Regions from separate parts of the Nisaea acidiphila genome, predicted to be linked through region 1. Evidence: predicted binding sites of a transcription regulator. Region 1 holds the regulator's gene; each other region holds the start of a gene.

The links. The regulator LexA, encoded in region 1, represses DNA repair genes until DNA is damaged. The targets are predictions, from matches to a motif close to ATGTTCTANTTTGGTTC.
Region 2: a site for LexA is predicted at 1,254-1,270, ahead of recA (recombinase RecA). Genes of this name have one in related genera too.
Region 3: a site for LexA is predicted at 2,928-2,944, ahead of uvrA (excinuclease ABC subunit UvrA). Genes of this name have one in related genera too.
Region 4: a site for LexA is predicted at 4,083-4,099, ahead of NUH88_RS13820 (DUF5131 family protein). Genes of this name have one in related genera too.

Annotation. Positions count from the first base shown of each region.
Region 1 covers NZ_CP102480.1:281,672-288,851, forward strand. Annotated here, with positions in the region: gene trpC (indole-3-glycerol phosphate synthase TrpC) at 1-527, shown strand, start outside; gene moaC (cyclic pyranopterin monophosphate synthase MoaC) at 562-1,038, shown strand; gene NUH88_RS01390 (molybdopterin molybdotransferase MoeA) at 1,028-2,281, shown strand; gene lexA (transcriptional repressor LexA) at 2,383-3,147, shown strand; gene NUH88_RS01400 (hypothetical protein) at 3,172-3,480, opposite strand; gene NUH88_RS01405 (ComEC/Rec2 family competence protein) at 3,563-5,674, opposite strand; gene gltX (glutamate--tRNA ligase) at 5,767-7,161, shown strand.
Region 2 covers NZ_CP102480.1:394,127-401,306, reverse strand. Annotated here, with positions in the region: gene NUH88_RS01970 (hybrid sensor histidine kinase/response regulator) at 1-1,226, shown strand, start outside; gene recA (recombinase RecA) at 1,495-2,562, shown strand; gene alaS (alanine--tRNA ligase) at 2,815-5,475, shown strand; gene NUH88_RS01955 (AAA family ATPase) at 5,610-6,470, shown strand; gene NUH88_RS01950 (hypothetical protein) at 6,467-6,835, shown strand; gene NUH88_RS01945 (hypothetical protein) at 6,795-7,180, opposite strand, start outside.
Region 3 covers NZ_CP102480.1:18,347-25,526, reverse strand. Annotated here, with positions in the region: gene NUH88_RS00135 (LysR family transcriptional regulator) at 1-167, opposite strand, end outside; gene NUH88_RS00130 (CaiB/BaiF CoA transferase family protein) at 192-1,364, opposite strand; gene NUH88_RS00125 (haloacid dehalogenase type II) at 1,351-2,079, opposite strand; gene ssb (single-stranded DNA-binding protein) at 2,249-2,764, opposite strand; gene uvrA (excinuclease ABC subunit UvrA) at 2,964-5,828, shown strand; gene NUH88_RS00110 (winged helix-turn-helix transcriptional regulator) at 5,838-6,134, opposite strand; gene NUH88_RS00105 (DMT family transporter) at 6,266-7,171, shown strand; gene NUH88_RS00100 (DMT family transporter) at 7,174-7,180, shown strand, end outside.
Region 4 covers NZ_CP102480.1:2,984,454-2,991,633, reverse strand. Annotated here, with positions in the region: gene NUH88_RS13840 (cation-translocating P-type ATPase) at 1-1,670, shown strand, start outside; gene NUH88_RS13835 (DUF2946 family protein) at 1,769-2,191, shown strand; gene NUH88_RS13830 (transporter) at 2,320-3,477, shown strand; gene NUH88_RS13825 (type II 3-dehydroquinate dehydratase) at 3,536-3,973, opposite strand; gene NUH88_RS13820 (DUF5131 family protein) at 4,115-4,876, shown strand; gene NUH88_RS13815 (three-Cys-motif partner protein TcmP) at 4,913-6,184, shown strand; gene NUH88_RS13810 (dienelactone hydrolase family protein) at 6,301-7,180, shown strand, end outside.

The DNA of each region.
Region 1 (7,180 bases):
CCGACATGCCCTATTTCCAGGGCCACGACGATTTCCTCGTCGCGGCCCGCGCCGCGGTCTCCCTGCCCGCGCTGCGCAAGGACTTCATGCTCGACGCCTATCAGGTCTGGGAAGCGCGGGCGCTCGGCGCCGACTGCATCCTGCTGATTATGGCGGCACTGGAGGATGGCCAGGCGGCGGAGCTGGAAGCGCTTGCATTCGAACTCGGCATGGACGTTCTGATCGAAGTGCATGACGGCAGCGAACTCGACCGGGCGCTGGCGCTGAAATCGCCTCTGCTTGGAATCAACAACCGGAACCTCAAGACCATGGTGACGGATCTCGCGGTGACCGAGGAATTGGCCGCGCGCGTGCCGGCGGACCGGACCCTGATCTCGGAGAGCGGTCTCTACGCTCCCTCCGATCTCGCGCGCATGGCGAAGGTCGGCGCCCGCTGTTTCCTCGTCGGCGAAAGCCTGATGCGGCAGCCGGACGTCACGCGCGCCACGCAAACCCTGCTGAGCGATCCCGTCCCGGCGGTCGCCTGATCGGTAAGGCCGGAAGAGCCACCGGGAGGACACATTGAGCGAACTCACCCATTTCGACGAGCGCGGCAACGCCGCGATGGTCGATGTCGGCGACAAGGACATCACCGAACGGACAGCAACCGCGGCCGGCACCGTCACCATGGATCCGGCGACGATGAAACTAATCGTCGATGGCGGCGTCAAAAAGGGCGATGTGCTCTCCGTCGCACGCCTCGCCGGAATCATGGGCGCCAAGAAGACACCGGACCTCATCCCGCTCTGCCATCCCCTTGCCCTCACTTCGGTTAAGCTCGAATTGTCCTGCGACCCGGGCCGCAGCGCCGTCGACATCACCGCCACCTGCAAACTGAAGGGACGCACCGGCGTCGAGATGGAGGCGCTGACCGCCGTCAGCGTCGCCGCCCTCACCGTCTACGACATGTGCAAGGCGGTCGATCGCGGCATGAAGCTGGAAAACATCCGCCTGATCCATAAAGCGGGCGGCAAATCCGGGGACTGGCATGGCGAATGACCTCCTGCCGGTCGAGCAAGCGCTGGAGCGCATCCTCGCGGCCATGCCGCTCATGCCCGGCGAGGAAGTGCCGCTGACCGAGGCGCACGGGCGCACCGCCGCCGCCGACATCGCCGCCCGGCGCACGCAGCCGCCGGAGGCGGTCTCCGCCATGGACGGCTATGCCGTGCGCGGAGCCGATGTCGCGACGGCCGGCGCCAAGCTCAAGCGGATCGGAACGGCGCCCGCGGGCCATGTCTTCGAAGGCACGGTCGGCCCCGGAGAGGCGGTCCGCATCTTCACCGGCGGCGCCCTGCCGGACGGCACCGACACGATCGTCATCCAGGAAGATGTGCAGGCAAGCGCCGAGGTCGATGGCGCAACCATCGAAGTCACGGAGGCGACGAAGACGGGAGCCTTCGTGCGCCCGGCAGGGCTCGATTTCCGTGAAGGCGATATCCGCATCAAGGCCGGCCAGGTCCTCACGGCCCGCGATGTCGGCATGGCGGCGGCGATGAACGTGCCGTGGATCGAGGTGCGGCGGAAACCGCGCGTCGCGATCCTCCCCACCGGCGACGAGATCATCCGCCCGGGCGATCCGACCGGGCCTAACAAGATCGTCAGTTCCAACAGCTACGCACTGGCGGCGCTTGTGCGGGCCTGCGGCGGCGAGCCGACCCTGCTCGGCATCGCCCCCGATACGGTCGAGGGCATCCAGGCGATGGTCCGGGGCGCGAGCGGCGCGGATATCCTGATCACCACGGGCGGCGCCTCGGTCGGCGAGCACGACCTGATCCGCGAAGCCCTCGGTACGGACGCTTTCGGTCCCGACGGGCTGGATCTCGATTTCTGGAAAATCGCCATGCGTCCGGGCAAGCCGCTGATTTTCGGCCATGTCGGCCGCACTCCGTTGCTCGGCCTGCCGGGGAATCCTGTCTCCACGATCGTCTGCGGCACAATATTCCTGCGCCCCGCAATCGCCACCATGCTAGGCCGGACCGGGCCGAACACAACAATGCTCAAGGCGCGCCTCGCCAAGCCGCTGAAGGAAAACGACCGTCGTCAGGACTATCTCCGCGCGGTCTATCATCTCGACGAGAACGGAGAAGCCGTTGCCGAGGTCTTCGAGCGCCAAGACAGTTCCATGCTGGCCCTCTTGGCGGAGGCGAACTGTCTGCTGATCCGCTCGCCCCATGCGCCCCCCGCCGATGCCGGCGAGAAGGTGGATATCGTTCCGCTCGGGATCGGATCCATTTCAATCTGATCGAGACCTGTAATCAAAGACTTGACGCCAAACAGGAACCAAAGTAGAACATTTGCGATGTTTATCTTTTGTTCCTGATGGAACCAGGGCGGGAGTCTCAGATGCTCACAAAAAAGCAGCAACAACTATTGCTGTTCATTCAGGAACGACTGGAATCCGACGGCGTATCCCCCTCTTTCGATGAAATGAAGGATGCACTGGACCTGAAATCGAAGTCCGGCATTCACCGTCTGATCACCGCACTGGAAGAACGGGGCTTTATCCGCCGTCTGCCGCACCGGGCACGGGCTCTGGAAGTCCTGAAAACCCCGGACGCCAGTTCCGCAGTGAAACCACCGCAGACCGAGATACACCCGGCAGCCCTGGATCGCCCGGCGAGCCGCGGCTTCACTCCGAACGTCATCCCCGGGAACTTTGCTCGTGCAACCCGTGACGAGGACGAGAGTGCAGCGGCTGTGTCCATGCCGGCCGGATCGGACGACACCATGTTCGACCTGCCGATGATGGGGCGGATCGCCGCCGGCACGCCGATCGAGGCGCTGCGCGACGACAGTAACCATGTCGGCGTGCCGGGCTCAATGCTGGGCGGCGGCGACCATTACGCTTTGGAAGTCGCCGGCGATTCCATGGTCGATGCAGGCATTCTCGACGGCGATACGGTGATTATCCGGCGTTGTGATACGGCCGATAACGGTGCGATCGTCGTTGCCCTCGTGGATGAGCACGAAGTAACGCTGAAACGGCTGCGCCGCCGCGGTCATGCTGTCGCGCTGGAGCCTGCGAACCCGAATTACGAGACGCGGATCTTCGGACCGGATCAGGTCAGGATCCAAGGCTGCCTTGTCGGTCTGATGCGGAAATATTGACAGAAATACGGACGCGGGGGCGGCCTAGCGGCTGCCCCAGATCATGCCGAGGTCCGCGATCCGGACATCTGATTGCGGCTTTTCGCGCGCACGTACGGACAGAACGTGCCGCTTTTCTTCCTGCGCCTTATTGATGGCGACGCTCTTGATCTCGCGCCGGTTGGTCAGCGGGATCTGGTCGAAAACTGAAGTCGCCCATTCCTGACGCGCGGAGTTTTCGATCTCGTCCGAGGCCTTCTTGATTGCGATATAGGCAAGATTCTTCTGGCCCACGACGTCGGAGACCGAAGCGGCGAGAATGTTCAGCGCGCGTTTCTTGACCGTATCAGCCACCCTTGACCCACCTTCCCGTGAAAGTCGCTCGTTAACGAGCTGCAGCAAGTAGAAAAAATTATCGGTGGTTTTTCTAGAAAATTCAATCTTTTTCGTTTTTGCGAAATCTCACGCGTGCCGTCCATGGACGATCCCCATGCACATTTCGTGAGTGAACCACCTCAGGTTGCCCGTCCTTCATCCAAACCGCAATCGCGCCTCCAGTACGAAGTTCCCTTGGCCCCAGGATCAGGCGGGGCGCGGTGCACCCCTTCGGAACATGAATCCGGGTGACGAGAATGTCCGCACGGCCGCAATCCTCCCAGAGCGACTGCGCACTCGAAGACCGGACAATCGTTCCAAGCCCCTCCGCGCGATAGACGCACCCCAGCGGATCGCATTCGAAGCGATGCCCCGCCCGGTCTTCATCTTCGCCAAGCCCGGCCCGGCGGCGCCATACCATCGCTTCGAAGCCGCTCCACCCCGAACTTGTGACCAGTTCACGCCCGGTCTGCACCCCGACGACCCGGCCCCGGTCGCTGATCAGGATCTCCGGCGGTCTCCAGGGTGAGAGCAGCAACAGAAATACGGCGCACAGCAGCGGGACGGCCCCCAGAAAACGCCAGCCCGAGCGCCAGAGGCAGAGCCAGAGCGCGGACAGTACCGCCATGCCGACGGCCCATCCAGGTGCGGCCGACACGTTGTGCGTCGCATGGGGCCATCCCCGGATTTCCTGCGCGAGAACCAGAAGCAGATCGAGCCCCCATCCCATCGGCACGAGCGCCAGCATTTCCAAGCCGAGGGGCATCAACACCAATGCCGATACCCCCCAGGGCATGATCCAGATCCCCGCGGCCGGAACCGCGAGGAGATTGCTGGCAACTCCGTAAAGCGCCGCTTTTTGGAAGTGATAGAGGGCGACGGGCAACGTCGCGAGGCTCGCAACGAGCGAACTCAAGGCAAGTAGGAAAACGTGGCGCAGGACCCGATGCATCCATCCGTCCCGGCGGCGGCGGCTGGTCCAGTATCCCGCTTCATAGACCGCGACGAGGCAGGTCACGGCGGCGAAAGAGAGCTGAAAGCTCGCACTCAGCACATATTCCGGCCGGACAGCCATGATCGCCAACGCCGCCGCCGCGATCAGCCGCATGGAGATTGCCTTCCGTCCCAACAAGTGGCCGAGAAGCACGATCAGCGTCATCACATAAGCTCTGAGGGTCGGCACCGAGGCTCCGGAAAGAAGCAGATAGAGCGTCGCGAACAATATCGCGGCGACCGCCGCCGACTGCCGGACCGGCCAGGTCAACGCCGAACGCGGATGCAGACTAAGCAGGAGGCGGACAAATCCGAACACGCACCCAGCGACCAACCCCATATGCAACCCGGAAATCGCAAGCAGATGGGCGATCCCCGCATCCCGCATCGCCGTTTCCGCGTCCTCCGAAATCCAGTCCCGGTCGCCGACGAGCAGAGCTGCGGCGAGTGCCCCCCTATCACCCGTCAGAACGGCCCGGATCCGGCTGGATAGTTCCTGCCGGAGGCGCGCCAGCGCGCTGGCCCAGCGCCCCTCGCCCGCGGCCTCGCCCGTCGCCCTGGCCGTGACCGGTGCCAACGCGAAGCCGACGGCACCGATCCGCTCGAAAAAAAGTGCGCGACGGAAATCGTAGGCGTATGGGGAAACCGGCGGCGGCGGCGGCTGAAAGCGGCCGAAAATAGAGATCCGGCTTCCTGCGGCCGGGGCGTCGTCCCGCTTCAGCAGGAGCACACGCGCCCGCGCCGGAAGTTGCGCAGTCGGAAGCCGCCCGAGCCGCTCGACCTTGAGGATCGTCCGGAAACCGCGCGGGGTCATCCGCACGGTTATGACCACGCCTTCCAATACTCCGGTCATGCCGCGCGCAAGCACTGGCGCCGCGACCTGCGACGTTCTGAATTGCGCCGCGGTAAAACCCGCCGACGCACCCAGCAGAAGAATGGCCGCAAATGCCGGTACCGACGACTTGCGCAGCATGAGGAGCACAAGAGCGGCGACACCGATCATCGCGATCCCATTCCAGGGCGCCGGCTCGGAGCGGAGCCCAAAATAACCGACGATCCCCGCGCCGAAGGCCACGGGCAGCCAAAGCCCCGCTCGTTCGCGCTCCACCTGCTGGAAACGCGTCAGCCCCGCCCCCACCTTGGAGACGAGCTCAAAAGCCCCGTCCGTCCAATCTCGCACTGCCCCTGCCAATGTGCTAAATAGCCCCGCGCCCGCGCTGCACCAGCCCCGGGCGCACCGTCAAAGCCACAGGAATCACGAGAATTCGCCCCATGTCCGTCGTCACGCGCTTCGCCCCCTCGCCGACCGGTTTCCTCCATATCGGCGGCGCCAGGACGGCGCTCTACAACTGGCTCTATGCGCGGCACACGGGCGGAAAATATCTCGTCCGCATCGAGGATACCGATCGCGCCCGCTCCACCCCGGAAGCGGTGCAGGCGATCTTCGACGGCCTTTCCTGGCTCGGTCTGCTCGGCGACGAGGAACCGGTCTACCAGTCGACCCGTCTTGAACGGCACGCGGAAGTCGCCCGCGAGCTGGTGGAAAAGGGCCAGGCCTATTACTGCTACTGCACGCCCGACGAGCTCACCGCCATGCGCGAGGAAGCCAAGGCCGCCGGAAAGCCTATGCGCTACAACGGCATGTGGCGCGACCGTAATCCGTCCGAGGCGCCGGCCGGCGTCGATCCCGTGGTGCGTCTCAAAGCTCCCCTGACCGGCGAAACCACCCTGGTGGACCATGTCCAGGGCGAGATCACGGTGCAGAACGAGCAGCTCGACGATTTCGTGTTGCTGCGGGGAGACGGTACACCGACCTATATGCTCTCCGTGGTGGTCGACGATCACGATATGGGCATCACCCATGTGCTGCGCGGCGATGACCATCTGAACAATGCTTTCCGTCAAGCCGCGCTTTACCGCGCGATGGATTGGGAAGTGCCGGAATTCGGCCATATCCCGCTGATCCACGGCCCGGACGGCGGCAAGCTGTCCAAGCGCCACGGCGCGCTCGGCGTCGATGCCTATCGCGAGATGGGCTATCTGCCGGAGGCCATGAACAACTACCTGCTGCGCCTCGGCTGGGGGCATGGAGACGACGAGATCATCTCCAGCGCCCAGGCGATCGATTGGTTCACGTTGGAAGCCGTCGGCCGCTCGCCGTCGCGCTTCGACCTCGCCAAGCTGGAAAACCTCAACGGTCATTACATCCGCGAAGCGGACGACGCGCGGCTGACCGAGCTGGTGCTTGAAGGGCTGAGCGGCGTCGACGAAATCGGCCGCGCGCGGATTCTGAAAGGCATGAATGGCCTGAAACAGCGCGCCAAGACCATGGTCGAGCTGACCGAGAATTCCGCTTTTTACGCTGCGGCCGTGCCGTTGACCTTCACCGAAAAGGCACAGGGCCTGCTGACGGAAGACGCCGTGGCGCATCTGACGACACTTACGGCACGCCTTGAGGCACTGCCGGACTGGACGGAAGAGTCCGTAGAAGGCGCGGTCCGGGAAGTCGCCGAAGAATCCGGACTGAAACTCGGTAAACTGGCCCAGCCTTTGCGCGCCGCCCTCACGGGATCGACCGTCTCTCCCGGTATTTTCGAGGTTGCCGCGGTACTGGAACGCGCAGAAACCCTAGCCAGACTCAAGGCGATTTGCGGCACTGCACAATAACGACTAATATCCGCCGCGA
Region 2 (7,180 bases), 110 kb from region 1:
CGGAAGGCGCGCATTGCGCTCTCTACCTGATTGATATTGGCCGCCGGCGGCAGCTTGAGGCACAGGTGGCGCAGTCCCAGAAGATGCAGGCGGTCGGCCAGCTGGCGGGAGGCGTCGCACACGATTTCAACAATCTGCTGACCGCGATGAACGGGTATTGCGATCTGCTTCTGGCGCGGCATCGGCCGGGCGATCAGTCCTTTTCGGATGTGATGCAGGTCAAACAGAATGCCAACCGGGCGGCAAATCTGGTGCGCCAGCTGCTGGCCTTCTCGCGCCAGCAGACGATGATCGCCCGTGTGCTCGACGTGACGGAAACCCTTGCGGATCTCTCGCATCTGCTGCGCCGTCTGATCGGCGAGAACATCACGCTGGAGATCTCGCACGGCCGTGAGCTTGCGCCAATTCGTGTCGATCAGGGTCAGCTCGAACAGGTGGTCATCAATCTCGTGGTGAATGCCCGTGACGCCTGTCCCAGCGGCGGTACGATCACCATGAAAACCTTTGATTTCGTGACGGAAATGCCGGTGCGGCAAGGCGACGATATGATGCCTTCCGGACGTTACGTCCGTCTCGACGTGTCGGATACGGGCTCGGGGATCGAGGACGAGATTATAGGCCGCATCTTCGAGCCCTTCTTCTCGACCAAGGAGGTCGGGCAGGGGACCGGGCTCGGATTGTCGACTGTTTATGGCATCGTGAAACAGATCAACGGCTTCATCTCCGTCTACAGTACGGTGGGCGTGGGTACGACCTTCTCCATATTCCTCCCCGCCTATGAAGGTGAGGTCAGCCGAAGCGAGGGGGGAGACCCGAACTTCGATGCGGCGAACGCCCGCAAGGACCTGACCGGTGTGGAAACGATCATGCTGGTGGAGGATGAGGACCCGGTGCGTCTGTTCGGCGCCCGTGCGCTTCGGAACAAGGGATACAAGGTGATTGAGGCCCGCAATGGCGAGGCGGCTCTGCAGTTGCTCTCCGACAAGAGCGAGGAAATCGATCTCCTCATCACCGATGTCGTAATGCCGGGCATGGACGGTCCGACGCTCGTGCGCAAGGTGCGCGAGGACCGGCCCGATCTGCGGGTGATCTGTATCTCCGGCTACTCGGAGGACGCTTTGCGGCAGCGGATCGAGGAGGACACCAATATCCACTTCCTGCCGAAGCCGTTCAGTCTGAAACAGCTCGCCGGGACGGTGAAGGATGTGCTGCACCCGCTGCAGTGACCGCAGGTGATTCGCGCCTTCCGGAAAGAACGCAAATAGAACAAACTCTCCGATTCTCTCCAAAATCCCAAGATGTCGTATTTGCTGTCAATTAGAATCCTAGATTTATAACGAGAACAAAAAGTGAAAATGTTCTTGTTGATGAGAACAAAATTGGTACATAATCATTCTCGGAAACCAGTCCAGTTCCGCCCATGGGGCTTATAGCGGCGGCGATGCGGGGCTGATTGCCATTGTAGGCGTCCCTGTGAGATATGGAGGATCGGGTATGTCGGAACTAGCACTCAAAGTCATCGAACGGGACCCCATGGACAAGACTAAGGCGTTGGAGGCGGCCCTCGGCCAGATCGAGAAGGCGTTCGGCAAGGGCTCTGTCATGAAGCTCGGGCAGAGCGATCAGGCGATCGAGGTGGAGGCGATATCCACCGGATCGATCGGCCTTGATATCGGGCTCGGCATCGGCGGACTTCCGCGAGGCCGGATCGTGGAGATCTACGGCCCGGAAAGTTCCGGCAAGACGACGCTGGCGCTGCATGCCATCGCCGAGGCGCAGAAAAGCGGCGGGACCTGTGCTTTCATCGACGCGGAGCACGCGCTGGATCCGGTCTATGCCCGCAAGCTCGGTGTCGATCTGGACGAATTGCTGATTTCCCAGCCCGATGCGGGCGAGCAGGCGCTGGAAATCGCGGATACGCTGGTGCGCTCCGGCGCGATCGATGTGCTGGTGGTCGATTCCGTTGCCGCCCTGGTGCCGCGGGCGGAGCTTGAGGGCGAGATGGGCGACAGCCATGTCGGCCTGCAGGCGCGGCTGATGAGTCAGGCGCTGCGCAAATTGACTTCCTCGATCTCCAAGTCGCGCTGCATGGTGATCTTCATCAACCAGATCCGCTTGAAGATCGGCGTGATGTTCGGCAATCCGGAGACCACGTCGGGCGGTAACGCGCTCAAGTTCTACGCCTCGGTGCGCATGGATATCCGCCGCATCGGTGCGATCAAGGACCGAGATGAGGTGGTCGGCAACCAGACCCGGGTCAAGGTGGTGAAGAACAAACTGGCGCCGCCGTTCCGGGTGGTCGAGTTCGACATCATGTACGGCGAGGGTATCTCCAAGACCGGCGAGATCCTGGATCTCGGCGTCAATGCCGGGATCGTCGAGAAGTCCGGCGCCTGGTTCTCCTATGGCGGTCAGCGCATCGGCCAGGGCCGCGAGAATGCCAAGAAATTCCTGGCGGAAAACAAGGATGTCGCCGGCGAGATCGAGAAGCAGATCCGTCAGAATGCGGGTCTCGTCGCCGAGGCGATGATGCAGGGACCTGAGGCCGAGGACGACGCCTGAGGCCTGCCGCGAGACCGGTGCCGCCGTTCCCCCCTCGGCGGGCCGGATTTGCCCCGAGAGTGAGAGACCCCGCCGCCGGGAACCAGCGGCGGGGTTTCGCGTTCCGGAAAGCGGCGGATTTCCAAGGCCCGCGCGCTGGACAGGGGGGCGCATCTTCAGTAAAAGCGGAGCCCGTTTGCCGCGATGTGCGGCACGAAAAGGCACGGCCGGGCGCAGACCGAGACCAAGACGGCGCCGGCCCGGAGGGACGAGATGCAGACCGCGAACGATATCCGCCGTACTTTCCTCGATTATTTCGTCGAGAACGGACATGAGGAGGTCGCCTCCAGCCCGCTGGTGCCTCGCAACGACCCGACCCTGCTCTTCACCAATGCCGGCATGGTGCAGTTCAAGAACGTCTTCACCGGACAAGAGCATCGCGACTACAAGCGCGCCGCGACCTCGCAGAAATGCGTGCGCGCCGGGGGCAAGCACAACGACCTCGAGAATGTCGGCTATACCGCCCGCCACCACACCTTCTTCGAGATGCTGGGGAACTTTTCCTTCGGCGATTATTTCAAGGAACAGGCGATCGAGCATGCCTGGACCCTGATCACCAAGCGCTACGGTCTGCCGGAAGACAAGCTGCTGGTGACGGTCTATCACGAGGACGAAGAGGCGGCCGGCCTCTGGCGCAAGATCGCGGGGCTGCCGGACGAGCGCATCATCCGTATCGCGACCTCGGACAACTTCTGGGCCATGGGCGATACCGGTCCCTGCGGCCCGTGCTCCGAGATCTTCTTCGATCACGGACCAGGGATCCCCGGCGGCCCTCCGGGCAGTCCGGACGAGGATGGCGACCGATTCATCGAGATCTGGAACCTCGTCTTCATGCAGTTCGAGCAGATCTCGAAGGACGAGCGGGTCAACCTGCCGCGCCCCTCGATCGATACCGGCATGGGGCTGGAGCGCATCGCTGCGGTGCTGCAGGGCAAGCACGACAATTACGATATCGACCTGATGCGCGCCCTGATCGAGGCGACCGCGCACGAGGCGAATGTCGATCCGGACGGGCCTTACAAGGTCTCAAACCGGGTGGTCGCCGACCATCTGCGCGCCTCCAGCTTCCTCATCGCCGACGGCGTGCTGCCCTCGAACGAGGGTCGCGGCTACGTGCTGCGCCGGATCATGCGTCGCGCCATGCGGCATGCCCACATCATGGGGTGCCAGGACCCGCTGGTCTGGAAACTGGTGCCGACGCTGGTGAAGGAGATGGGCGAAGCCTTCCCGGAACTCGGACGCGCCGAGAGCCTGATCAAGGAAACCCTGAAGCTGGAAGAGACCCGCTTCAAGGAGACCCTCGGCCGTGGCCTGAAGCATCTCGAGGAGGAGACCGGCAAGCTCGGCGAGGGCCAGACGCTCTCCGGCGAGGTCGCCTTCAAGCTCTACGATACCTACGGCTTCCCGCTCGACCTGACGCAGGACATCCTGCGCGGCCAGGGCCGTGCGGTCGACACGGACGGGTTCGAGGCGGCGATGGAACGCCAGCGCGCGGCGGCCCGCGCGGCCTGGTCCGGCTCCGGCGAGGCGGCGACCGACACGGTCTGGTTCGAGCTGCGCGAGCGTTGCGGCGCGACCGAGTTCCTCGGCTACGATACAGAGCAGGCGGAAGGACAGATCGAGGCCCTCGTGGTCGACGGCAAGCCGGTGAACAAGGTCGAGGGCCCGACCGAATTCGCCCTGATCGTCAATCAAACCCCGTTCTATGGCGAGTCCGGCGGTCAGGTCGGCGATGCCGGCAGTGCGCGGACCCTCGGCGGCACCGAAATCGCGGTTTCCGATACCCAAAAGAAGGTCGGCGACCTGTGGGTCCATATGGCAAAGATCGAAGACGGTGTGATCGAGGTCGGCGATGCGGTCGAGTTGTCGGTCGATGGCGCGCGCCGCGGCCGGGCGCGCTCGAACCATTCGGCGACCCACCTGCTGCACGAGGCGCTGCGCCGTCATCTCGGCAAGCACGTGACCCAAAAGGGCTCGCTCGTCGCGCCGGGCCGGCTGCGCTTCGATTTCAGCCACCCGAAGGCGATGAGCCACATGGAGTTGAAGGCGGTCGAAGCCGAGGTGAACGAGCATATCCGCGGCAACAGCCCGGTCACGACCACGCTCATGGACCCGGAAAGCGCGATCAAGCACGGCGCCATGGCCCTATTTGGGGAAAAGTACGGCGACGAAGTCCGCGTGGTCGCGATGGGCGGTCCGTCCGACGATCCGTCGAAAGACATTTATTCGGTCGAGCTCTGTGGCGGCACCCACGTGAACCGCACAGGCGATATCGGCTTGCTGCATATCGTCTCCGAGAGCGCCGTCGCGGCCGGCGTGCGCCGGATCGAGGCGGTGACCGGTGCGGGTGCGCTGGAATATGTCGATTCCCGTGAAGGCTTGCTCACAACTGCGGCGGCGGCGGCGAAGGTCACCGTCGAACAGCTCCCGGAACGTGTCGAGGCGCTGATCGAGGAACGCCGGAAGCTTGAACGCGAGGTCCAGGACCTGCGCCGCAAACTTGCCGAGGGCGGCGGCGGGGGAACGTCCGAGGCCAAGGAGATCGCGGGCGTCAGCTTCGCCGGCCGCGTGCTCGAGGGTATCCCCGCGCGCGAGCTGAAGGGCGTCGCGGACGGGCTGAAGCAGCAGATCGGCTCCGGCGTTGCCGCCGTGATCTCTTCCGACGATGGCAAGGCCTCGCTCGTCGTCGGCGTGACCGAGGACCTGACCGATAAGGTCAGCGCGGTCGATCTGGTCCGCGCCGGCTCGGAGGCACTCGGCGGCAAGGGCGGCGGCGGCCGTCCGGACATGGCGCAAGCGGGCGGCCCGGACGCCACGGCGGGGCCGGCGGCGATTGCGGCCATCGAAGCGGCGCTCGCCGAGACGCTCTCCTGAGCGATCGGCTCCGGCATCGACAGCCGCAGTCGGATCGCCGTAACCTGACATGGAGGCGCCTCGATCGGGCGCCTCTTTCTCTGCCCGCCGATATTCTCGGACATGCGGCGGGATCATCGGCTTGAGGGGTATTGATGAGCGATAGTGCACGCTTTTCGGGAACGGACGATTATGTCGCGACCGAGGATCTGAAGGTCGCGGTGAACGCCGCGATTACCCTGCAGCGCCCGCTCCTGGTGAAAGGCGAGCCCGGAACAGGGAAAACCGTTCTGGCGCACGAAGTGGCGAAAGCACTCGGAATGCCGCTGATCGAATGGCACGTCAAATCGACCACCAAGGCGCAGCAGGGACTCTACGAGTATGATGCGGTTTCGCGCCTCCGCGACAGCCAGCTCGGCGACGAGAAAGTGCACGACATTTCGAACTACATCGTGCGCGGCAAGCTCTGGGAGGCTTTCGAAGCCGATACCCAGTCGATCCTGCTGATCGACGAGATCGACAAGGCCGATATCGAATTTCCGAACGACCTGCTGCTCGAACTCGACCGCATGGAATTCTTTGTCTACGAGACGCAGCAGACGGTGAAGGCGACGCAGCGCCCGGTCGTCATCATCACCTCGAACAACGAGAAGGAACTGCCCGACGCTTTCCTGCGACGCTGTTTCTTCCACTATATCCGCTTCCCGGAGCCGGACGTGATGGCGGAAATCGTCGAGGTGCATTTCCCCGACCTGAAGAAGAACCTGCTGCGCGAAGCGCTGACATCGTTCTACGAGGTGCGCGAGGTGCCGGGCCTGAAGAAGAAGCCCTCGACCTCGGAACTGCTCGACTGGATCAAGCTGCTGGTGGTCGAGGACATCCCGCCGGAAGCGCTGCGCTCCAAGGACAAGAAGGACATCATTCCGCCGCTTTATGGCGCTTTGCTAAAAAACGAGCAGGATGTGCACATGTTCGAACGGCTGGCCTTCATCGCCCGCCGGGAGGGACGGGGATGATCAGGAAGACGGCCTTGTTCTTGGCCTTCGCGATTGGGACTGGCATGGTTTCGCCGGCCGATGCGGCGGACAAGAAGTTGCAGGAGGCGATCGCCGCCTATGGCGCGGCCGCCGGGCGTATCGAGGCCTCGGTCCCGTTCTGCGGCGGCCCGAAGGAGGAAGCGGAGTTTTTCGTTCGTCAGGCGAAGGAGCTCGCCGAGAAGGCGGGTGCCGGGCCGGTTGAATGGGCTGCGATCCGTGCCGCGATGGAGAAAGCGAAGGCTGGCGCCAGCTTTACCAATTACGATTGCTCCGAAAATGGCGGACGCGAACTGGCGACCGAGCTCATGGCGCAGCAGCGGGCGTTGCAGGCGGCGCTGAACTAGGCGCGGGCTTTGTCGCGTCTGAAGCGTCGCCGTACTTCTCCGCGCTCTTTTCCAGCAGGTTCGGCACCAGCCGCTCGCTGAAGCCCGCGAGCAAGCTGACGAAGGAGAGTTTGTAGATCATGTCCTCTCCGCCGCTGTTGCTGGCCGCAGTCCCGAGCAGGGCGCCGGCGATGCCCGACTTCAGCGTGATATGCAGGACCATCGCGCCGAGAGTGCCGACCAGCATGCGCTGAACCGCATAGGTGATGTTCATGGTCAGTGTGGCGGCGGGATCGATGGCGAGGTTGCGCAGCCCGATCGCGGTCGAGAGCAGCGCGCCGAGGCATCCCATCACCGCCGCGACCG
Region 3 (7,180 bases), 260 kb from region 1:
TGCTTGACCAGAAGTTCGTCCTGGAACGTCGCCCGGAGACGGCTCAGCGCCGCGCTCATTCCCGGTTGCCCCATACCGATGAGCGCGGCAGCCCTCGAGACGTGGCGCGTCTGCATTAGCGCATCGAAAGCCTTGAGAAGATTGAGATCAGTCTTGTGCAGGCTCATGCCGCCATCATATCGGCCAGACACTCACTTGTCCGCGCCATGACCATTCTCTCTGTTTTCCCGAAGTGCACTCAGGACCTCCTCGCTATGTTCTCCCAGCGTCGGCGGGGCGCGATAGACCTCAAGCGGCGTTCCGCCCATCCTCGCGGGATTTTTGATATTTTTGACGCGCCCGGCAGTACCGTGCTGCATTTCCGCGATCATATCGCGTGCGGCCAGAACGGGGCCGTCGCAGACCTCGGCAACCGTTCGGATGGCCCCGCAGGGAATCCCGAGAGGACTCAGCAAATTCAGCCAGTCGTCCCGGCTCCTCCCGGCGATGATGGAGGCTACGACGGGGGTCAGGGCCTTCCTGTTGCGCACCCGCTCTTCCGCCTGAAGGAACCGCGGGTCCACGGCAAGATCCGGGCGTTCGATCGCCCGACAGAAGGAGGTCCAGAGCGCATCATTGGCGATGCCGAGATTGATCCACCCATCATTCGCCTCGAATGGCTCGTATGGCACGATCGTCGGATGCGCGTTCCCTCGACGCCGAGGTGTCTGGCCGGTGGCGAAATAGATGCCGGCATTGAAGGTCAGCAGCGATGCGACGACTTCGTACATCGAGATCTGTATGTGTTGCCCGGTACCGCCGCGCTGACGCGCATAGAGCGCCGCGATGATCGCCTGCGAGGCGACTAGACCTGATGCCAGATCCGCGATCGAGGTGCCGACCTTGAAGGGAGAACCGTCTTCCGGGCCGGTCAGATCCATCAGGCCGGCCTCTCCCTGAACGATGACGTCATAGCCCGGGCGGTCCTTTCCCGGACCGCTGTCCCCGAAACCTGAAATCGAGGCATAGACAAGTTCCGGGCGCCGCTGGCGTACCTCCTCGTACCCGAATCCGATCCGCTCCATGACGCCGGAACGAAAGTTCTCCACCAGGACATCGGCACTTCCGATGAGTTGCCAGAGCGCCTCTTGGTCCGCGGCTGCCTTGAGATCGAGCACGACGCTTTTCTTGTTCCGGTTCACCGAAAGGAAATAGGCCGACTGATCCCCTTGGTACGGCGGGGCGAAAGCACGAGCGTCATCGCCCGTTCCGGGACGCTCGATCTTTAGGACGTCTGCGCCGAAATCGCCGAGTTGCATGGTGCAGAACGGACCGGACACAACACGGGTCAGATCGACGACGCGGATACCGTCAAGCGGTCTCATGTCCGTCATCGCACATCGTGGACGCGAGTTCGGCGAAGTCGGCGACGGTGATGTCCGGCTGATGCGGCGTTTCGCCGAATGGCCGCTTTCGCCGGTCGATGAAGGCTGTCCGCATGCCGTAGGATTTCGCTCCGATGCAATCGAAGGCGTGGTTCGCGACGAACAGGCAGCTCGACCGGTCGAGCCCGATGACTTCTTCGGCCTTGGCGTAGGTCTTCCAATGCGGTTTGAAATACCCGGCCTGATCGACCGAGATCACCGCATCGAATTCGAAGCCGATATGAGACTTCGCCGCCTGCAGCATGTCACTGTCACCGTTCGAGAGGATTACCAGCCTGTATCCCGCCGTTCGTAGCGCGCTCAGTGCTCTCAGGACATCCGGGAACGGCGGGAGTTTTTCGATCTCGGAAACCAGCCACTTGATCTCGGTTTGCGAATAAGTGATCCCGCAACGATCAAGCACGTAGGAAACGGCTCTGTGCCCGATCTGGCGATACGGCGTGTGTCCCCGGTCGCAAAGCGCGTCGATCATGGAGTTTTCGAAATGCGTCCGGCGCCACCAGGTGACAAAACGGTGCGCTTCGCCGTCCCACCCTTTGGCTTTCAGGAATGGCGCCGCGATTTCGGTCAGGCCGGATTGCATGTCCACGACCGTTCCGTACTGATCGAAGACCAGCGCCTTGATTTCGCGTTTCAGAATTTCCCGTTGCACCATCTTTCTTTCTCCCAATTGTCAGTCGGGAGATTTGGCCCATGACGGTAGCAATCTTGGAAATCGATAATCTTCATGCCGGCATCGACGTGTGCGATAACCGGCGCTTCAAAAAAGAATGAGCCCGGACGGACGATCCGACCGGGCTCGTTTCATGCGATTGTGAGCGTGTTCAGAACGGGATCTCGTCGTCGAGATCGCCCGGCCCGCCAACCGGAGGCTGGCCGCCCCCGCTGCCACCGCCATATCCGCCACCCGAGCCGCCGCCGTACCCGCCGCCCTGGTTGAACCCGTCGTCACCGCCATAGCCGCCGCCCTGACCGCCGCCGCCTTCGCCGCGCCCATCGAGCATCTGGAGCTCGCCGCGGAAACGCTGCAGCACGACCTCGGTCGAGTATTTCTCCTGTCCCGACTGGTCGGTCCATTTCCTGGTCTGCAGCTGACCTTCGACATAGACCTTCGAGCCTTTGCGAAGATACTGCTCGGCAACCTTGGCGAGGTTCTCGTTGAAGATCACCACCCTGTGCCATTCCGTGCGCTCGCGGCGCTCGCCGCTGTTCCGATCACGCCAGGTCTCCGACGTTGCGACGGAGAGGTTCACGACCTTGTTGCCGTCCTGCATGCTCCGGATATCCGGGTCGCGACCGAGATTGCCGACGAGAATGACCTTGTTGACGCTGCCTGCCATGGTTCTAATTCCACTCTACGAATTTGCCCCTCGGGGAATTTGTTGCCGGACTGTCCCATATCCGGGAGCGCTAATCCAGTCGCGATCCTTTGAAACCCGAGGGCGCGCGGAATTGCTGCACCCGCAAAATCATGGTGGCCAAGCACGGCCGCGCGACCTATAAATGTTTCTGTTTCGTTCTTAATCCGGATTTCCGCCGATGTCAGCCTCTTCCGAACCGAAAGATATCCGCGTTCAGGGTGCCCGGGAGCACAATCTGAAGGGCGTCGATGTCGCGATCCCGCGGAACTCCCTGACCGTCCTGACCGGTCTCAGCGGCTCCGGAAAGTCCTCGCTCGCCTTCGATACGATCTATGCCGAGGGCCAGCGGCGCTATGTCGAAAGCCTGTCCGCCTATGCGCGCCAGTTCCTGGAGCTGATGCAGAAGCCGGATGTGGACCTGATCGAGGGGCTCTCGCCAGCGATCTCCATCGAACAGAAGACGACGTCGCGCAACCCGCGTTCCACGGTCGGCACGGTGACGGAGGTCTACGACTATCTCCGTCTGCTCTATGCCCGCATCGGCATCCCCTACTCTCCCGCGACGGGACTGCCGATCGAGAGCCAGACGGTCAGCCAGATGGTCGACCGAATTCTGGAGATGGACGATGGCACCCGGCTCTATCTGCTTGCCCCCATCGTGCGCGGCCGCAAGGGCGAGTACCGCAAGGAGATGGCGGAGCTGCGCAAACAGGGCTTTCAGCGTCTGAAGGTCGACGGCGAGCTCTACGAGATCGACGAGGTTCCGGCCCTCAACAAGAAGCTGAAGCACGATATCGAGGTTGTGGTCGACCGGCTCGTGGTCCGCGAGGGCATCGCGACCCGGCTGGCCGATTCCGTCGAGACCGCGCTCGATCTCTCCGACGGATTGCTGATTGCGGAGGACGCCTCAAGCGGAGAACGCACGACCTTCTCCGCCAAGTTCGCCTGCCCCGTCTCCGGCTTCACCATCGACGAGATCGAGCCCCGGCTGTTCTCCTTCAACAACCCGTTCGGCGCCTGTCCGAGCTGCGACGGGCTCGGCAGCAGCATGTATTTCGATCCGGGCCTGATCGTTCCCGAAGGCTCCAAGAGCCTTCGCAAGGGGGCGATCGCACCCTGGGCGAACTCCTCCTCGAAATACTATATGCAGTCGCTGGAGAGCTTGGCGAAGCATCTCGATATCTCGCTCGACACCGCCTACGAGGATCTGCCGGAAAAGGCGCAAAGCGCCCTGCTCTACGGCACCGGCAGCGAGCGCGTCGTCATGACCTTCGATGACGGGCTCCGGAGCTATCAGACCAACAAGCCTTTCGAAGGCATCATTCCGAACATGGAACGGCGCTTCAGGGAGACGGAATCGGCCTGGAGCCGGGAAGAACTCTCCAAATACCAGTCGGTCGCGCCCTGCGACGCCTGTCACGGGCAGCGCCTGAAGCCGGAAGCGCTCGCGGTGAAGATCGCCGGGCTCAACATCTCCGAGGTCACAGAGATGTCGATTTCGGAAGCGGTCGCCTGGTTCACCGCCCTGACCGGGAACCTCACCGGCAAGCAGGCGGAAATCGCCGAGCGGATCCTGAAGGAAATCAACGAGAGACTCGGCTTCCTGAACAATGTCGGGCTCGACTATCTCACCATGTCGCGGGCTTCGGGAACGCTCTCCGGCGGGGAGAGCCAGCGCATCCGTCTCGCTTCGCAGATCGGCTCCGGTCTGACGGGCGTGCTCTACGTTCTGGACGAACCCTCCATCGGCCTGCATCAGCGTGACAATGATCGCTTGCTGGCCACGCTGGTCCGTCTGCGGGATCTCGGGAACACCGTGCTCGTGGTCGAGCATGACGAGGATGCGATCCGTTCCGCCGATTATGTCGTGGACATGGGGCCGGGCGCCGGTGTCCATGGCGGTACCGTGGTCGCCGCCGGCACGCCGGAAGAGATCATGCGCGCGCCGCAGAGCCTGACCGGCCAGTATCTGACCGGGTTCCGACAGGTGCCGATCCCGGCCGAGAGGCGCAAGGCCAAGAAAGGCAAGCACATCACGCTGACCGGCGCGACGGCGAACAATCTCGACGATGTTTCCGTCTCGATACCGCTTGGCACCCTCACCTGCGTCACCGGCGTTTCCGGCGGCGGCAAATCCTCGCTCATCATCGAAACACTCTGGAAGGCGATCGCCCGAAAGCTGCATGGCGCGCGGGAACATCCTGGGCCGTTCGACAGCATCGAGGGGCTCGAATTCCTCGACAAGGTGGTCGATATCGACCAGTCGCCGATAGGCCGCACGCCGCGCTCGAACCCGGCGACTTATACCGGCGCCTTCACCCCGATCCGGGACTGGTTCGCCGGCCTGCCGGAAGCCAAGACCCGCGGTTACAAGCCGGGCCGTTTTTCCTTCAATGTGAAAGGCGGTCGCTGCGAGGCCTGTCAGGGCGACGGCGTCATCAAGATCGAAATGCACTTCCTGCCGGATGTCTACGTCCAGTGCGACGTTTGCAAAGGCAAACGCTACAACCGCGAGACCCTCGAGATCACCTACAAGGACAAGTCGATCGCCGAGGTCTTGGAGCTGACGGTCGAGGAAGGTGCCGAGTTCTTCAAGGCGGTGCCGTCGATCCGGGACAAGTTGGAGACCCTGGAACGGGTCGGGCTCGGCTATATCCAGATCGGCCAGGCTGCGACCACCCTTTCGGGCGGCGAGGCGCAGCGCGTCAAGCTTTCGAAGGAGCTCTCGCGCCGCGCGACCGGCAAGACGCTTTATATTCTCGACGAGCCGACGACCGGCCTGCATTTCGAGGATGTGCGCAAGCTGCTTGAAGTGTTGCAGGCCCTTGTCGAGCAGGGGAATACGGTGATCGTGATCGAACACAATCTGGAGGTGATCAAGACCGCCGACTGGATCGTCGATCTCGGCCCCGAGGGCGGGTCGGGCGGCGGCAAGATCGTCGCCGAAGGCACCCCGGAAGATGTCGCGCAGACCTCCGGCAGCTATACGGGCAAATATCTCGCGCCCTATCTCGACGCGGCTCGAGCGAAGAAGAGCGCATAGAACCCGCTGTTAGAGGGTTGGCGCCCATCCCATCGCCCAGTCCCCGAGCGGCTCAAGATGCCGGAACAGTGTCTTTCCGTCTTCGGTCAGGTCGTAGCCCGCATCCGTCTTCTCGACCAGCCCCGCGGTCCTGAGTTCCTTCAGGCGCGTGTTTAGCACGGTCGGCGAAACCGACTCGCAACGGCTCTGAAGGTCGCGGAAGGTCAATGGTTCCACGCTTAGGTTCCAGAGGATTCCGAGCGCCCAGCGGCGTCCCAGCAAATCGAACAGCACCATGATGGGCTGCCCGGTGCGGGATCCCCGCACCGGCCCTCCCGGGAGCGGAATGTCGGTAAGTTTCTCTCTTGCCATAGCGCTATTAAAAGTGTAGCGATTTTTGCTACTGATATCGTAGCAACTGCGGCCGTCGATTACCAGCCGCAAATAAGGAGGTCGTCATGCATCTCTTGGCGCTCTGGCTCCTGCTCGCCGTCTTCTGGAGTGGATCTTACGTGGCTGTAAAAATCGGTCTCGACTCATTCGGCCCGATGACCATTGTCGCGCAAAGAATGGTGATCGGGGCTTGTCTGCTCTATTTCGTGCTCAAACTGCGCTCGGAAACGCTTAGAACCGACAGGTCGGCTCTCGTTGCCTACGGCGTCTCGGCGCTGTTCGGAAACGTGTTTCCGTTCCTGCTCATCGGTTACGGCGAACTCTACGTAGAGAGCGGTCTTGCCGCCCTCTTGATGGGGATCGCCCCGGTCGCGACGGTATTTCTGGCGCCCATGATCCTTCCCAACGAATTTCTGACACCACGTGCGGTGCTCGGAATTCTTTTCGGTGTCGCCGGCCTCGTCGCGCTCGTTGGCGTCAGCGCACTTTCCGGCATCGGTGGGCACTTCGCCGGCCAGATCGCGATCCTGGGTGCGGCGCTCTGTTACACGGGAACCACTCTGTATGTCCGGCGTTACGTCACCGTCCCGCCATTGCAGATGGCAACCGGATCGCTCGTCCTTGGCGCGATGGCCGCATGCAGCGGCGCCTTTCTCTTCGAGGCGCCGTTTTCCGGAGAAATGCCGACCGCAGCTCCGGTCCTCGCCATGCTCTACCTCGGTGTGTGTTCGACCGCGATCGCGACGCTGATCTATTTCCATCTGGTGCCGCTGCTTGGCGCGGGACGCATGCAGCAGATCAATTTCCTCGTTCCGGCGCTCGGAACCTTCTTCGGCGTCGCTCTTCTCGGGGAGCCGCTCAAAGCGAGTTCGGTCATTGCGCTCGGACTGATCTCTGTTGCCGTCTATCTGGTCAGTACCGCCAATCGCCGTATGCACGTCGTAATATCACCCCGGGTTCGGCCCTCATGATCATGCTTG
Region 4 (7,180 bases), 2.0 Mb from region 1:
ACGAGCTGACCATCAAGAAGATCGTTCTGCCGGGCGGCGCGGAGTTCGACGTGGCGGGGTCCGGCGTCGGACCGGGAAGCATCGGCCAGCCGGAGCAGCATCACCGGCTGCGGGACATCTGCCTGACCGGCGTTTTCGCGAATGAGAGCTATCTCGACTATGCGGGCGGCGAATGGGCCTCCGATGGGGATATCGTCGATGTCGCCTTCCTGGTCCTGGCCAAGAAGCTCGGCCTCTCGCTCCGCCAGGTACGCGCCGAGCAGGCCCAGCTCGAGATGATTCCCTACGAGTCCGAACGGGCCCTCTCCGGCAGCCTGACCCGGCTCGGCGCCGGTGCCTGTCTGCATGTCAAGGGCAGCCCGGAAAAGCTTGCCGCGATGTCGAGCCAGATGATGACAAGGGACGGTGCCGTGCCGATCGACCGGGCCGCCATCGAGGCGCAATCGGAAGCATTGGCGCGGCAAGGCTACCGGGTAATCGCGCTGGGACGGCGTGAAACAGACCATACGACCGGTGCTATCGACCAGCTCTCCGACCTGACCTTCCTCGGTCAGGTCGCGATGATCGATCCGGTGCGCCCGGATGCGAAAGAGGCGGTCGACAAGTGCCGGGACGCCGGTATCGAAGTCGCCATGATCACCGGCGATCATCCGAGCACGGCCGCCGCGATCGCCCGCGATCTCGGGATCCGCAACCTGTCCGGCGAGGTCGTGACCGGAGCGGCTCTCCGCCGTTCCGAGCAGGAAGGCCAGGCAGCGCTCGACACACTCATTCGGCCCGCGCGGGTCTTCGCCCGGATCGAGCCGCTGCAGAAACAGCAGATCGTCGACTCCCTGATGCGCGCCGGTCATTTCGTCGCCGTCACCGGGGACGGCGTGAACGATGCCCCGGCGATGCGCCGCGCCAATGTCGGCGTGGCTATGGGCAAACGGGGCACCGACGTCGCCAAGGAGGCGGCGGATCTCATCATCGCCGACGACCGTTTCGCCTCCATCGTCGCCGGCGTCGAACAGGGCCGTGTCGTCTACGGCAATATCCGCAAGGTTATCGCACTGCTGATCGCGACCGGCTTCTCCGCCCTGCTGCTGTTCTTCCTGACCGTTCTGGCGGGTCTGCCGATGCCCCTCGTCGCCGTCCAGCTGCTCTGGCTGAACCTGATCGCCAACGGCCTCCAGGACGTAGCGCTCGCCTTCGAACCGAAGGAGGGGAACGAGCTCAGCCGCCCGCCCAGACGGCCGGACGAGCCAATCTTCGAGCGCCGTATCATCGAGCATGTGCTGATCACCGGGACCGCGATGGGCCTGCTCGCCTTCTTCGTCTTCGACTGGCTGATCGAAAGCGGACGCAGCACGGAAGACGCCCGCAACCTCACGCTGATGCTGATGATCCTGTTCGGCAATATCCACGCCCTCTCCAGCCGCTCGGAAACCCGCTCGCTCTTCCGGATCCGCTTCTGGGGCAATCCCTTCCTGGTGCTCGCTGTCCCCGTCGCGCAGGCGGTCCATATCGGCGCGACGCATGTGCCGTGGCTCTCGGACGTGCTGTCGCTGCATCCGGTCGCTGTCTCCGAGTGGCTGATGCTGCTGGGCGTGTCGCTGCTGCTACTTGTGATCGAGGAGGCGCATAAATTCTCACACCGCCGCCGGCGAGGGGTTCGGGCAGCGAAATAATTCGCGGGGGTCTCCGCACCGGCACAACTTCCCTGTCCGGACCCGGCTGCGACAAGCTGCTCCTTGTTACAAAGACATACTTCCCGTAAGGGGTCGCCATGCGTTGCGTGAGTGCCCATAGCCGCACCGTCCTGGCACGGCTCCTCGTTCTCTGCCTGACGCTCCAGCTCCTGGTCCCGACGCTTTTCGCCTCGTACCAGGTGGCCGGGAGCGTCGAGGCTGCGGGAGACCCGTTCCGCACGGCGATAATCTGCACGCCGAAAGGCCTCGTGCAGATCTCGCTCGACGAGAACGGGAACATCGTCACGGAGGGCGACGAGGCACCGACCTCCGCCGCACGTCCCGACTGCATCTATTGCAGCCTCGCAGGCGGGGTCCTCGCACCGCAAAATCTCCTTCCCGTTGCAGAGCTGACGGCAACGGCTCTGCCGCTCGTCCGGTTTACCGAACCCGAACGCCCGCGCACTCCGCATTTTGCCAGCAGCCTCAGGGCCCGCGCCCCGCCGAACCTGACGGCGTGACCTGACGCGGCCCCCGAGCCGCCCTCACGCCCCCTCTCAGACATCCCGCGACAGTCCCGGACCGCCCGCGCAGCAGCGCCGGGCGCCGAAGTCTGTCCGTTCGACCAATCCGACCATGAGAGGAAACCATGGCAAAGATTCTCAGACTCTCTCTCCTGCGGGCAGGCGCCGCTGCGGCCGTGATCGCAGGCTCCGTCCATCTGGCCGGCGCTCAGCAGAGCGGCCACGGCACGCACAATCACCAGACGACCGGACACATGCACGAAGCCTCCGGCGACGGCACGATGAACCACGGTCACGGCATGGCCATGGACAGCCACGGGCATCCGCTCCCGATCGGCGTCATGGGCGCCCGCTCGCCGATGAAAGGCCGCTTCATGCTCGGCGCCCGGGTAATGGAAATGAAGATGGACGAGCTGCTCCGGGGCAGCGACGGGATCTCGCCGGAGGAAGCCGCGACCTCCGTCGCCAATCCCTTCGCCCCGCCCGCAACCGTCCGCATGGTGCCCACCGAGATGACCACGCGGATGGCCATGGTGAGCGCAATGTACGGCGTCACCGACGATTTCGGTGTGATGGCGATGGTGCCCTATGTCGAGAAGGAGATGACCATGGTCACCTTCTCCGGCATGTCCGGCAGCACACGGCTCGGCGAGAACAGCGCCGACAGCTCCGGCCTCGGCGACGTGAAAGTCGGCGGGACCTACACACTCTATCGCAGCGGAGGTCATCGGATCATCGCCGTCGGTGCCGTCAGCCTGCCGACGGGGAGCATCGAGGAGACCGGCCGCATGCTGATGGCGAACGGCATGTATATGACCCGCCGGCTGCCTTACGGCATGCAACTCGGTTCCGGCACCGTCGATTTCCTGCCGGGCCTCACCTATACCGGCGCGTCCGGCAAACTCTCCTGGGGCGCCCAGTACAAGGCGGTGCTGCGGATGCAGTCGGAGAACTCGGAGGATTACCGGCTCGGCAACATCCACCACGTGACCGGCTGGCTCGGCTACCGCGTCACCGACTGGTTCCAGGCGACCGGTCGGCTCGTTGCCCGCACCGAGGACGTGGTGCACGGCCAGGACCCGAACATCAGCGGGGCTGCCATCGGCGCCAATCCGGACAATTACGGCAGCGAGCGGATCGGCGGCCTGCTCGGCTTCAACATCACTCCGGGCAACGGCCTGCGCGTCGGCGCGGAAGCCGGCCTGCCGCTCTATGAGCGGGTCAACGGCACCCGCCTCGGCGCGAGCTGGAGCGCCCGTCTCGGCGTGACCTACATGTTCTAGGCCTCTGGCCTCGAACGCCGCCCCTTCAGGAACAACGGGAGGGGCGGTCCGCCGCTATCTAGTCCTTCGCTTCCAGCAAATCGTACATCGCCGCGAGCGCCGTCACGTAGCCGCGCGCGCCGAGGCCGCAGATCACGCCGGTCACCGCCGAGGACATGATCGAGTGCCGGTGCAACTCGTCGCGGGCATGGATGTTGGAGATATGCAGCTCGATCTTCGGCCCCGCGAAGATCTTCAGCGCATCGAACAACGGCACCGACTGGAAGCTGAGGCCCGCCGGATTGATGATCAGCCCGTCCGCCTCGTCCTCGGCCTGTTGGATCATGTCGACCAGCGTGCCCTCGTGATTGCTCTGCTTGAACTCCAGCGGCCCCTTCGCGGCCTCCCGGCACCAGCCCTCGATGGTCTCCAGCGTGATCGAGCCGTAGATCGCCGGCTCCCGCTTCCCGAGCTTGTTCAGGTTCGGGCCGTTCAGGATGTGGATTGTATGGGCCATGCTGTTTCCTCGCGGGTACAGAGCTTTATCGCCGGAGCTCGACACTAATTGCATTTGGGATCAGTGCAATTGTTGATAGAGACACAGAAATCATATTGACGCACAACACGAACAAAACTAGAACACACTCAAGGTGATTCTATGGCTCAAGCATCAGAGATTGAATGGACAGACGCCACTTGGAATCCGGTAACCGGTTGCACGAAAATCGGTCCGGGTTGCGACAATTGTTATGCGTCACGGTTCGCTGAGCGATGGCGCGGAATTGACGGGCATCCATATGAACAGGGCTTCGATCTGCGCTTATGGCCAGATAGGTTAGAGCAGCCCCTGCGCTGGAAGAAGCCAAGGCTCATTTTTGTGAATTCAATGAGCGATCTATTTCATAAAGATGTACCGGTTTCATATATCAACTCCGTATTTGAGACTATGGAATCTGCCGATCAGCACGTATTCCAAGTTCTTACAAAACGCAGCTCACTACTTCGGAAATACATAAATCAGAGATATCAAGAATCAGTCGCACCGGATCACATATGGCTTGGGGTATCTGTTGAAGATCGAGAACACTCAAGTCGCATCGAGCATTTGAAACAAGCAAACGCATCTATTCGTTTCGTATCTTTCGAACCATTGCTTGGGCCTATCGGCAAAGTCAATTTAGGCGGGATTGCTTGGGCAATTGTAGGAGGTGAAAGCGGCCCCAAAGCACGCCCGATGGATCCGAAATGGGCTAGAGAACTGCGAGATCAATGCTTAAGGCAAGACGTCTCCTTCTTCTTCAAGCAGTGGGGCGGTCCACGCCCTAAATCTGGCGGCAGAACCCTTGATGGAGAGATCTGGGACGGCTTTCCGGTTCACCGAATGAAAAAACCCATGTCCGAAATGTTCGCACGATCCTGACTTGATCTGAGCTGTCATATTCGCTATGGCAGAAGAATGAAAGAGATTGACAACTTTGAGTGGGTCGTCGGCAACAAGCCACCACCTCTACAGTCACATAGTGCGGCCAAGCTAAATCTTCTAAGTCATTATCTAGCTGAATATTTTAGAGCGGTGGTCAGAGATCCCCGCACCGAACGGCTCCAAATCTCCTTGGTCGACGGATTTTGTGGCGGAGGAGCCTTCCAATCACCTGACGGATCTCAGGTGCCAGGCACTCCGATGATTATGCTTGGTTCTATCTCTGCGGCTGAAAAGGAAATAAACCGCAACCGTATAAAAAAGCTTCATATCGACGCAAATTTTTATTTCATCGACAAATCGGAAAACGCAATCGCCTATCTCAAAAATGAGATCAACAACTCTGATCAAATACATCAATTAAACAAAAAAATTCATTTGATAAATGGCGATTTTTCCCAGCACTACGAACAAATATTATCAGATATATCAAGTCGATCTAGAGCCGGAAGAACTATCTTTCTACTAGACCAATACGGATACAAGGACGTACCGCTCACTATTTGCAGAAAAATACTAGATCAATTACCGCGCTCAGAGATCATTCTTACTTTCGCCATAGACTGGTTGATCGACTACATGTCGAATAACGCATCCTTCCTAAAGGCCGTTGCACCGATTGAACTCACAGAATTTCAAATAATAAAATTCTTAAAAACAAAAGGCATTCGCGAACATAGGTACTTAGTACAGAGATTAATGATACAGCATATTCGAGCAGTTACACGCGCACCATTTTTCACACCATTCTTCATTCGATCTGCGCAGGCAGGCAGAGATCTCTGGCTTATTCATCTTTCAAAACACCCAACAGCTAGAAATGTCATGACTTCAAGCCATTGGGCTCTGCAGAACGCCTCTCTCCATCAAGGCAAAGCAGGGCTGCGAATGCTCGGTTTTGACCCGCACTGGGAAGACAGCCTGCCTTTTGATTTCGAATTTGATCACAATGCAGAAATGAGCATGGAGACAGCTCTGATAAATGAAATACCTGAAAAAGTGGAGTCACAGGACAGCCACGGACCCATAACATTTGAGACTTTTCAGACTCTTATCGCGAACGACACCGCAGCTCGCCTCGATCAAATTGCCGAATCCCTGATGTTTCTCCACCGCGAGAACGCGATTGAGATCATAACGCCATCAGGAAAACTAAAAAGGAATGCTGCCAAATTAAAACCAACGGATAGAATTCAACTTTCCCGCCAATTAATATTTCCAGGATTTCAAATAAAAACAGAAAATTAAAGAATTGGCATGGACGTCTCCAGCAGCCAGATGGGTGCAAGAGCCCACCCTTTCCAGTGTGCCGCCGCACGCTATTTCCCTCCAACAAGCACAACCGGCCGGAGGGAGGCAGGGAAATGGACGAGCAGAAAATCGATCCGAAGATCTACGCGCTTTACGACGAGTATTGCCATTCCGGGATGGAGCGGCGCGAGTTCCTGAGGCGGGCGGCGGCCATGGCTGTGGTCGGGGGCTCCGGCCTTGCGATGGCGCAGGCCCTGCTGCCGGACTATGCGGCGGCCCAGACCGTCTCCTTCACCGACCCGCGCATCAAGGCGACCTACGAGCTTTACGACTCTCCGGGCGGCAACGGCGAGGAGGAGATGCGCGGCTACCTTGTCCAGCCGGCCGGCTCGGGGCCGTTCCCTGCCGTGCTGGTGATCCATGAAAACCGCGGGCTGAACCCGCATATCGAGGACGTGGCGCGGCGCGCGGCCGTCGAGGGCTTCCTCGCCTTCGCGCCGGACGGGCTCTGGCCGCTCGGCGGCTATCCGGGCAACGACGATGACGGCAAGGTCATGCAGCGCAGTCTCGACCGGGACAAGCTGATGGTCGATCTGCTGAACGGCGCGAAGTTCCTGAAGGACCATCCGCTTTCGAATGGGAAGCTGGGCGCCACCGGGTTCTGTTTCGGCGGCGGCGTGACGAACTGGCTCGCGACCGAGATGGGGGCGGATCTCGCCGCCGGGGTGCCGTTCTACGGGCGCTCACCGGAGGCGGCGGATGTCCCCAACATCAAGGCGGCGATGATGGTCCAGTATGCCGAGGAGGACCCGCGCATCAATGCCGGCAAGGATGAATACGAAGCCGCGCTGAAGGCGAACGGTGTCGATTACCGGATGTTCGTCTATCCCGGCACCAAGCACGGCTTTCATAACAACTCGACGCCGCGCTACGACGAGACGCAGGCGAAAATCGCCTGGGAGCGCACGGTGGCGCATTTCAGAGAACATCTCG